Regions from separate parts of the Paenibacillus sp. LBL genome, predicted to be linked through region 1. Evidence: riboswitches for the same ligand, from Rfam matches in the RefSeq annotation. Region 1 holds a riboswitch; each other region holds the start of a gene.
What was found. A riboswitch is a leader RNA that binds a small molecule or an ion and turns the genes downstream of it on or off. The one in region 1 is predicted to bind cyclic di-AMP.

Region 1 (3,275 bases):
TCAGATCTCCTCCGTTTATTTACTTACATATATGGAAATGGGCTGGGCGGGAGCAGGCAGCGGCCTATTACTCTTTCTCAAGTTCAGTGTCGGCGGTATCGCAGTTGGAGGCTTGCTTGGGTATCTATTCTCACAGCTCATTCGCTTCTATGACGATTATCCGTTGGAGATTGCGTTCTCAATGCTCCTCTTCTTCGGAAGTTTCTTTATCGCCGAGCATTTCCATGTATCCGGTGTGATTGCCGTCGTCGTGGGCGGCTTGATTTTCGGCAGTTACGGAGCGCGCATCGGGATGTCGGAGACGACCAAGATGAACATTAATTCGTTCTGGGACGTCATCACGTTGATTGCAAATTCATTGATATTCCTGATGATCGGTCTCGAAATCAAACATATTAACTTCGCAGACAAATGGGCGTTAATCGGTGCCGCCATTCTGATCGTTCTCATCGGTAGGACTGTGGCCGTCTACGCGAGCCTGTACTTCCTGAGACCCTTCCCTTCATCATGGAAAATGGTTTTGAATTGGGGAGGGTTAAAGGGCAGCTTATCCATCGCACTCGCCTTAAGTTTGCCTTCAACCTTCGCCGGCCGCGACGATATACTCGTGCTCACGTTTAGTGTTGTCCTTTTCTCACTTCTCGTGCAGGGGTTAACCATCAAACCATTGGTTAAGAAGTTTGGATTAGCTAACCCCGTGAAGGAAAAAGACGGTACGGATATGTAAGTAACCTTCGTGTAATCAAATAATAACTTGAAACGAGTATATACAAAACAAAGATTGAATTCTACCTCAACCCATGAATGACATTCATTGCCCATGGCAGACTGTTTACTTTTAGCTTATTTTAGCATAATATTTATTACAATAAATTTTATACGCATTACGCTTAATCCTCTATGAGGAACGGGGGAACCAACAAAAGCTGCTTAAGCTTTAGGGGTGAATTCTTTCTGATGAAGAAGGAACGGGAACTCTCAATCCCGAATCCGACAGCTAACCTCGTCAGCGTCTTGGGAGAGAACACTCTTCTACTTTGACTTGTCCAAAATTCGTACAGCCAAGGTCTGGAAGCAGATATATCTCTGCAACCAGGCCTTTTTAATTTAAGCTAATGTGGTAATTACCGTCTACTGAGGAATAAGAAAGGAATGATTTATCTGCTGAACAACGAAAAAATACTGGTATGCGTGTATTATGGTCCGAACGGCGAACGCCTCATCCGCCGAGGCGGTGAATTAGCCAATCTGCTTCAGTGTCCCCTGTTTGTGTTGAGCGTTATACCCTTACGGGAGAATGAGCTTGATCAGACACAAGAAAGGTATATGGCTGAGTGGCAAATGAAATGCGACGAATATGGGGCAACCTTTATCGTCAAACCAAACAAAGATCGCAAGGCTTCCGAAATCATAGCAGAAACTGCCAAGAACCTTCATACTACCCAACTCATCATCGGGCAGTCTGGACAAACACGATGGCAAGAAATTACGCGCGGGTCGTTTGTCAACGAACTCCTAAACCAGATTGGCGAAACGGATCTGCACATCGTGGCAGTTCAGAGGATGGATGAACAAATTACTGACACCCATGAACGAGGGATTCGAGTCGCCGTTTTCAAAGAGGGTCCTCATTATATAATCGGTAATAAGGAATCCGGGGGCAACCCTGTAGCCAGCGGACTATTTTTCAAAGAGTTGAATACCGATTTTGACACCGGTTTGCTAAAAATAAAAACAGATCAAGAAGTCCAATATCTAAAAATAAGTCACGGAAAAGTAATAGACTCGTCTTTATTCCAAAACAGAGAAATGTATGCCAAGGACGAAGATTAATAAGAAATGGGAGTGGAATTTGTGAGAAGACCCTCTATAAATTCAAACGATCGAAATACACAACATTCCGCTCCTGGCAAAATGGAGTTGTTCATCAACAAGCTTAAGAAAAAGATGAGCCCTCCTCAACTCATCATGCTTGTTTTTTTCACATTGATATTAATCGGAGCCGCATTGCTGGCGCTTCCCCACTCTTCCTCCACCGGAAGTTCAGTTGGTCTGCTGGATGCATTATTTACGGCCACGTCAGCAATATGCGTAAACGGACTCGTTGTCTTGGATACCGGCAGCGTGTTTTCAACTTTTGGACAAGTCATCATTATGATGTTGATCCAAATTGGCGGACTTGGCTTTATGACCTTTGGTGTCATGGTCGCCATTGTTTTGGGGAAAAGGATTGGCTTGAAACAACGGCTCATCATCCAGCAAACCACCTATTCAACTTCGGCACAAGGTTTGGTTAAATTGTCAATGTACATGGTACTTATCGCTTTCGCATTTGAAGCACTGGCAACGATTGTTCTAACACTTCGTTGGCAATCGGATTTTGGATGGGGGCAGGCGGCCTATTACGCCCTTTTCCATTCCGTTTCCGCATTCAACAATGCCGGTTTCGCCCTGTGGTCTGACAGCCTGACACCCTTCGTTGGCGATCCGATCGTCAATATTACGATTGTCCTGTTATTTATCATTGGAGGTCTCGGCTATATCGTCATTGTGGATGTATTCCAAAAACGTTCATGGAAAAAACTTTCGCTTCACTCCAAGGTTGTTCTGGTCGGGACAGGAACGCTGTCCCTGCTCGGTTTTCTATTTATATACTTTATGGAGAGCTGGAATCCGTCAACCTTTGGCCAATTGAGTGGGAGCGAACAAGTACTGGCTGCTTTTTTTCAAGGCATAACGCCACGAAGCTCGGGGTTTAATACGATTGATATCGGCAGTATGCTGGCAGCTTCTCAGTTCTTCATTATTATTCTGATGTTCATTGGTGCTGCTTCCGGAGGGACAGGCGGCGGTATTAAGATCAATACACTTGTTGTACTCATATTAGCTACGATCCAAACCTTTCGCGGGGGTGGTCAAATCCATGCCTTCAAGCGCAAAATAGCAGGCGAAACCGTTATGCGCGCACTGGCCGTTGTCATGAGTTCTCTGGTGGTTGTGCTGGGAGTTTCCCTATTGCTGACCATTTCAGAAGGAATGCTGGAAGAACATTTTTTGGAAGTGCTGTTTGAAGCGACATCCGCTTTCAGCACTACTGGATTGTCGATGGGATTGACAAGCGAATTATCTCCCGTGGGGAAATTCATTGTAACCATAACGATGTTTGCCGGACGGCTGGGTCCCTTGACACTGGCTTACGCATTGGCTCAGAAAAAGCGTTCATCCAAAATTGGCTACGCGGAAGATCATATTTTGATTGGATAAGACGAGATAAT
Region 2 (3,275 bases), on a different contig from region 1:
ATACCTTTTCCTCCTTCATGAAGGGAATCGCTTTTGTTGATGAAGTGGCAGCTATTTCGGAAGCTTTCGGACATCACCCCTACATCACCATAGATTATAAAGTTGTTACACTGCGTCTTACTTCATGGGATGACGGCGGCATTACGGCTGTGGATATTAAGGAAGCGCAGCAATTTAACGAGGCCTACGAGAAGAGTCGTTCCAAGGACAGCAAGGCGGAGTAATAGAAGCGGGAGACAATGAGGATGTTAGAATCGCCATAGGCCCCAATTAATGTAAAAACACGCTTGCACCGGTAGGTTCTCCGGATATCAAGCGTGTTTTGCGTGTAAGCTGATTTTATTTTTTCTCAGCAAGGTACAGCGCGATGTTTGCGATTTCTTCAGGCTTCAGCTGATCTTTAAAGGAAGGCATTCCTTTACGACCTTTGGTTACAACGTTGAAGATGGCATCTGCATCCATATGTCCGCCTACCTGATTCAGAGCTGGTCCAGCGCCGCCTTGAAGCTGGTCACCGTGACAGCTAATGCAGCTTGCTTTCAGTGTTGCTTCCGCTGCGGCAGCATCGAGAGTCACTTCCGGCATGGTCGGCTTCTCTTCCTGGGCTACCTGTTCCTTACCCGGGAGCGTAAACATCAGCGCGATAGCCAACGCACATGCGACGAAGAACAATCCGCTCATGATCCATTTTTGCATCGTCATTTCGTCCCTTCTATGTATACTGCACTTTTGCACTTGTCTCCATTATAAACCAACATCCCTAGACAGCATAGCCAGTTGTGACAAAAAAAGCAACGATCCAAAGAGGCTTCATAAAAAATACACAAATTTGTGCTTTTTCATATAGACAAGATTACTATTCCTCATTTGCTGGAGGCTCATACACCATACAGTGGAAAATGCCTTTTCCCTGCGGAGTAAGCCGCTCATACGTATCGGTGATGCGAAATCCCGCCCCTTCATAAGCACGGATCGCACGCTCATTCCAGGTCATTACTTCCAGATCAATCTCATCCGTAGGCCTCCTGCGCCTGGCCTCCTGCGTTATGGTCTGCATAAATCGTTTACCCATTCCACGCCCGCACCAATCAGGCCGCATGCCAAGCCCGATCCGTGTCACTTCGTGCATGGGAAACAGCTGGGCAAACCCCCACAGAGAATCCTGGTCATCCAGAATCGAGATATATTGCTGCTGGCGTATGATCGGATCGCCAAATTCCACCTCGAGCCCTTTCATCTGCTCCCAAGGAAGGAAGCCATAGATATCGTAAGGATGGGGATAGGACCAGGTGCATATTTCTTCAGCGTGTTCCTCACGCATGATGACGGCGCGAAATGAAATAGGGGTAACATCCATTGGTAGTTTCCTCCATTCGTATATTATCCATGTACCCTTTATATAAGGGAGCGAGCTGCATGAAAAAGCCCGTCAAAGAGAGACGAGCTCTCCTTTAACGGGCAGTAGGTCTGTGCACTGGATCGTCAGCCTCTATCATCTAGGATGATGTATCGGCCGATTGTTCATACTTATCATCACTCATGATTCGTTTGGCACCGACGTAACGCTGATCATAGTAATCCTCAGCAAGTCGGTTGATGACGACACCGCGATTCGACGAGGCATGGGCGAACTTGCCATCGCCTACATAAATGCCAACATGGGATATACCGCTCCCCGTTGTGTTGAAGAACACCAAATCGCCAGCCCGCAGATCTTTGCGGGTTATGTTTGTCCCCATATCGAATTGAGAGCCGGATTGATGCGGGAGCTTCAGGCCGAGTTTGGCATACACATACATGGTAAAACCGGAGCAGTCAAATCCGCTCGTGGTTGTACCTCCATAACTATATCTTGTACCCAATACCTTATCAATTTCCTGGTCCAGCGCACTATCGGCAAACACGCTGCCAATGCCTGAAGTGAACAGTAACGTAATACTCAGGGCTGCCGCTGATAACGTCTTCTTCAGCATGAAGAGCTCCTTCCGCTGCCTGCGAGTTAGCTTGAGGGTTCGGTTGAAGGTCCCCTATGATCCCTTTACAGCAAGATCAATTCACCCGTAAATGGTTCCCCCGCTTCCCATATCCATGGGAATTCGGCAATCGTAATCTATGTATTAAAGCACTTACATTAATGACAAAGTTGTTACTGTACCCATTCTATCAGACAGCAAACAAGCTTGGCAATTATTTCTTGATGACTTTCGCTATTTTTCAATAGCATCAGCTGTCGAAGTGTCAGGTATAATCAATTATTTTCCAATATGCGTTTAATGAAGGCCGGGAAGGGTATATAAAAGGTAAGGATCTTTATGAAGGGCTGCCAATAATGCTGATGAAGTTGTTTCTGGATTAATAAAATTTATATTTTTTTTGAAAAGCGGGAACTTTTTCGTTGTCCCAAACGTTATAGAGGTATACACAGTGAACAAAAGAAAAAAGCCGCTGGGTGAGATCGGCACAATCTCAAAACTCCAGGGCTCTCTTATAAGGATAAATCAATAAAGTTCCAATTAGTTGTAGTTTACAGCTACAGATTTGTACGTGCTTTGACTCATCACTCGCTTAGCGCCCACATAGCGCTGTGCGTAATAGCTTTGGCTTAGCGGACTGACAATGACACCGCGAGAAGATGAGGAATGAGCGAACTTTCCACCCCCAACATAAATACCCACATGAGATACACCTTTACCGGATGTGTTAAAGAACACGAGATCGCCAGCTTTCAAATTGCTCTTGGATACTGCCGTACCTACCTTGTATTGAGCGGTAGATGTTCGTGGCAGGCTGAGACCAAGCTTCTTGTAAACATAGGTGGTGAAGCCGGAGCAGTCAAAACCATTTGTTGTGGTTCCACCTGTTTTATAAGATACACCAATGGCTGGTTTGATTGCGGTATTTAATTTGGAATCGGCGAAAGCGCTTCCGGTCCCTAATGTGAGCGCGAGGGCCAGGCCGAGAGAAACGGCCGTTAACTTCTTTTTCAAAACGAAATGCTCCTTCCAATGCCTGCGAGGTTAGCTTAAGGGTTCGGTTGAAGGTCCCCTATGATCCCTCTCTTGCGAGATCAATTCACCCAAAACGGATCCCCCGCTTCCCAATCGATATGGGAATTCGGCTCCTTAAAATGTTGATGAACCCATTCATTGACGTCTGACGTTCCAACATGATTAACGAAATAACATAGTTCCAGCAAAAGTTACAGTAAAGATGACAAAGTTGTTACTAACATATTCGTTATTTTAGCAGAGTATTAACATTTTGGCAAACGAGGA
Region 3 (3,275 bases), on a different contig from region 1:
AGACCTGAACCAGCAGCGGTGTATTGCGGATAAATTCGATAATACCTTTGGTCATGAGCGACACAGGCTTCCACTGGCTTCGAGCAGCAAAGGCAAGCAGCAGCCCGATTATCAAGGCCACCACAAAAGCGCAGAGCGTCACCCATACCGTCATTTTTAATGCACTCAGCAATTCCGGCAGGATATCAAACACATAATTCCAATCCCACATCCGCTATAGCCTCCCCGCCGTCCATTTACGCTCCAGCAACCGAACTGCCATCGAGACAAGCGTAGCTATGACAAAATACATAAGAAGCAGCAGCACCAGAATCTCGGATGTCCAGGAAATATAGTTGTTGCGCAGCACCATGGCCTGATACGTCAGATCCGCCATCGTGATGAAATAGACAAGTGACGTAGATTTGATGAGTTCCACCAGCTGATTTCCGAATGGCGGGAGCATTCGCAGTGAAGCTTGAGGCAATATAACATTCCACATCCTTTGCCATGGCTTCATATTAAGCGCCACCGAAGCTTCCCACTGTCCTTTTGGAACAGCCAGCACCGTGCTTCGGACAATCTCGGAGCCATATGCGCCAAAGTTGAATCCAATCGCAAGGATGGCTGCCAGCATTTTGGGAAGCTCAATGCCGATAAACGGAAGAGCAAAATACAACCAGAACAGCTGCACCAGCAAGGAGGTTCCCCGAAAGATTTCCACATACACGGCTGTAACCGTGCGGACGATCCACAGCTTCGACAGTCTGGATAAACCGGCTGCGAAGGACATGGCAATGGCCAGAACAGCTGAAAAGAAGGCGACCAAAACCGTAATCTCCGCTCCTTTCAGCAGAGTAGGAAGAAAATCGATCCATGAATTCGGCATACTATTCACCGCAAAGCGCAGCGGCTGTCATCTCGCCCGGCAGCTCTTCTTCGGTAAATCCAAACTTCTGCAAGATCTCCAGCAGCTCACCTGACTCCTTCATTTTTTCAAGCTCCGCATTATAAGCCTCCTGGAATTCGGTATCCGCTTGACGGAATGCCGTGGCCCCATAGCCCCGAACGCTTTCACCGTCGATGACCGGCTGTTCGAAATCCGCGACGCGTTCGATGTTGTCATCGCTGGCCGAATCCAGCATCGCCTGCAGGGACGGTCCCGTCATGGTAATCGCCTGCACCCGGTCTGCCTGGAGGGCACTGATGGCCGAGGCCTGATCGGGAACCTGTATGATCCGGTCCGAAGGGATGCCTGACTTCTCCATATAGCCGATTTCAACCGCGCCAGTCATGACGGCCACCTTCGCCTGATCATCCTTGGCAATATCTTCGTAACTTCCGAGTCCACTTGGATTCCCTTGCTTCACGGCAAGAGCTTCCCCTATGCTGTACTCCGGATTAGCAAACAAAACGGCGGAGCAGCGGTCCGGATTGATGAACATGCCTGCAGTGATCAGGTCAAACCGTTCCGCCTGAAGCCCGGCAACCAGGGAGCCGAACTCCGTAAGCTCACCTCTCATCTCCTTAATGCCAAGTCGCTCCAGAATGACACGGGCAATCTCAACGGCTTCGCCTGTAAGCTCCCCGCTGGCCTCTTTGTAGGCATAAGGCTTTTCATTGGCAAAACCTACGGTAATGTACCCCTGCTCTTTGGCCCGTTCCAGCGTGCTCCCCTTATCGCCGCAGGCCGCGAGCGATACCACCATAACCAATGACAACAACAGCACAACAACTTTCTTCAACACCTTCCACAACCTTTCGCAATGACTTTGTCGTTCCTAAAAACGGCATGATGAAATTATCCATGTTAACACATGTGTTAACTCGGATATGTGACATTCAGACACACTTGCACAGTCCGGGGGCTCAGGGGAGAGGTTGCATCCATTTCCCTGTGCCTTGTAAACCCAAACCGTCTGACTGATTCAATTGGCTAAACATTAGCAGGCATTGCCCTCCTCTTTTGCAGAATACAAAAAGACCACCAAACAGGGGATCTAGACATAGCTCCGCCAGCAGGGGGTCAAAAAATAGAGAAAAGGCCCCTATAGAGAATAAAGGGCCTTTGTTATGAACATCCATTATGTATACAAGACCCATCCACTGCTGACGAGGTTAGCTGACGGACTCGGGTAAGATGGTACCCTACACTCGTGAATTCAAGTGACTCGCCCCTGATGAAACTGGTTCCCCCGCTCTCCGGAAATGTATGCCGGAAACTAAGCGTGTGTTCATGATAAAGGGAAGCTCAGTAAAAGTCAAACCCCTGGAGCTGCATTTTCTGGAAATTCGGAGGTGAAATCAGCGCTCTTCCAAGGCATATTAGTAGCCATAATCTCCACAAATTCAGGGCTGTCCCCTGCCTGTCGCCTCCTTGTTCGGAGGTGTGTTTTTCGCTATACAGCAGGCATTGCGCCCATCAGATAACAGATAATTCATGCGGTAGATCATTCATGACATGAATCATGAACGATGCAGAGGGGACAAGCCCTCAACTTCGAAACAGAATTTTTTTTTTCAACACGATCCATTATAAGCTTTGTTAGCCCCCAATTTCGCTATTCCAATATCATCACGATCGCTTTTTTTCGCTATTCGTTTATAGACTGATTCCTCAGAGGCTATCGTACATTCTTAAAATAATAGGTATATATCTATCATTTATAAGCTGTTAACCCATGCGGCTAAGAGAGCATTTGCGTAGTATAAAGCAAATCTAAAGGAGGTGCTTGATTTGGATCGTTCTTCTAGAAAGAGAAAATTGTGTGCTCTTAAAAAGATAGAGAAAAAAGTACTGCACGCCAAGAAAAAAAGATGTCCTGATAACGGCAATAGTGGTAAAGGTGGACACAAGCCGATTCGTCGCCACTGTGTCAGAGGTCCCCGCGGACCGGTTGGACCGCAGGGACCTCTTGGACCAGTCGGACCTGTGGGGCCGGTTGGAGCTCTTGGACCCGTTGGACCGGTCGGGCCAGCTGGGCCAATTGGGCCTGCTGGACCTGCTGGATCGTCAACAGGCATTCCGGGTCCAACAGGACCTGCAGGACCCGTTGGACCTGTTGGACCTGTCGGTGCTGCTGGAGCTGCTGGAGCGATCGGACCCGTTGGTCCTGCTGGAGCCGTCGGCCCTACTGGGCCAACAGGGGCTACTGGGTTGCCAGGTGGAGGAGCGATCATTCCTTTCGCATCCGGCATACCTCTTGCGCTTACAACCATTGTTGGAGGTTTGGTCGGAACGGTTGGTCTCGTAGGCTTCGGTATTTCGGGTCCAACCGTTACGCTCGCTGGCGGAA

Region 2: another riboswitch for cyclic di-AMP. It lies ahead of M2277_RS29980 (C40 family peptidase); the one in region 1 lies ahead of M2277_RS07790 (universal stress protein).
Region 3: another riboswitch for cyclic di-AMP. It lies ahead of ehuB (ectoine/hydroxyectoine ABC transporter substrate-binding protein EhuB); the one in region 1 lies ahead of M2277_RS07790 (universal stress protein).

Annotation. Positions count from the first base shown of each region.
Region 1 is NZ_JARXYU010000002.1:587,755-591,029, reverse strand. Features, by position in the region: gene M2277_RS07795 (cation:proton antiporter) at 1-727, shown strand, start outside; cyclic di-AMP (ydaO/yuaA leader) riboswitch at 878-1,028, shown strand; gene M2277_RS07790 (universal stress protein) at 1,153-1,833, shown strand; gene M2277_RS07785 (TrkH family potassium uptake protein) at 1,915-3,264, shown strand.
Region 2 is NZ_JARXYU010000027.1:15,271-18,545, forward strand. Features, by position in the region: gene M2277_RS29965 (4a-hydroxytetrahydrobiopterin dehydratase) at 1-224, shown strand, start outside; gene M2277_RS29970 (c-type cytochrome) at 340-696, opposite strand; gene M2277_RS29975 (GNAT family N-acetyltransferase) at 857-1,357, opposite strand; gene M2277_RS29980 (C40 family peptidase) at 1,497-1,970, opposite strand; cyclic di-AMP (ydaO/yuaA leader) riboswitch at 1,975-2,112, opposite strand; gene M2277_RS29985 (C40 family peptidase) at 2,514-2,987, opposite strand; cyclic di-AMP (ydaO/yuaA leader) riboswitch at 2,992-3,130, opposite strand.
Region 3 is NZ_JARXYU010000012.1:120,519-123,793, forward strand. Features, by position in the region: gene ehuD (ectoine/hydroxyectoine ABC transporter permease subunit EhuD) at 1-211, opposite strand, end outside; gene ehuC (ectoine/hydroxyectoine ABC transporter permease subunit EhuC) at 215-868, opposite strand; gene ehuB (ectoine/hydroxyectoine ABC transporter substrate-binding protein EhuB) at 870-1,724, opposite strand; cyclic di-AMP (ydaO/yuaA leader) riboswitch at 2,072-2,218, opposite strand; gene M2277_RS22285 (exosporium glycoprotein BclB-related protein) at 2,717-3,275, shown strand, end outside.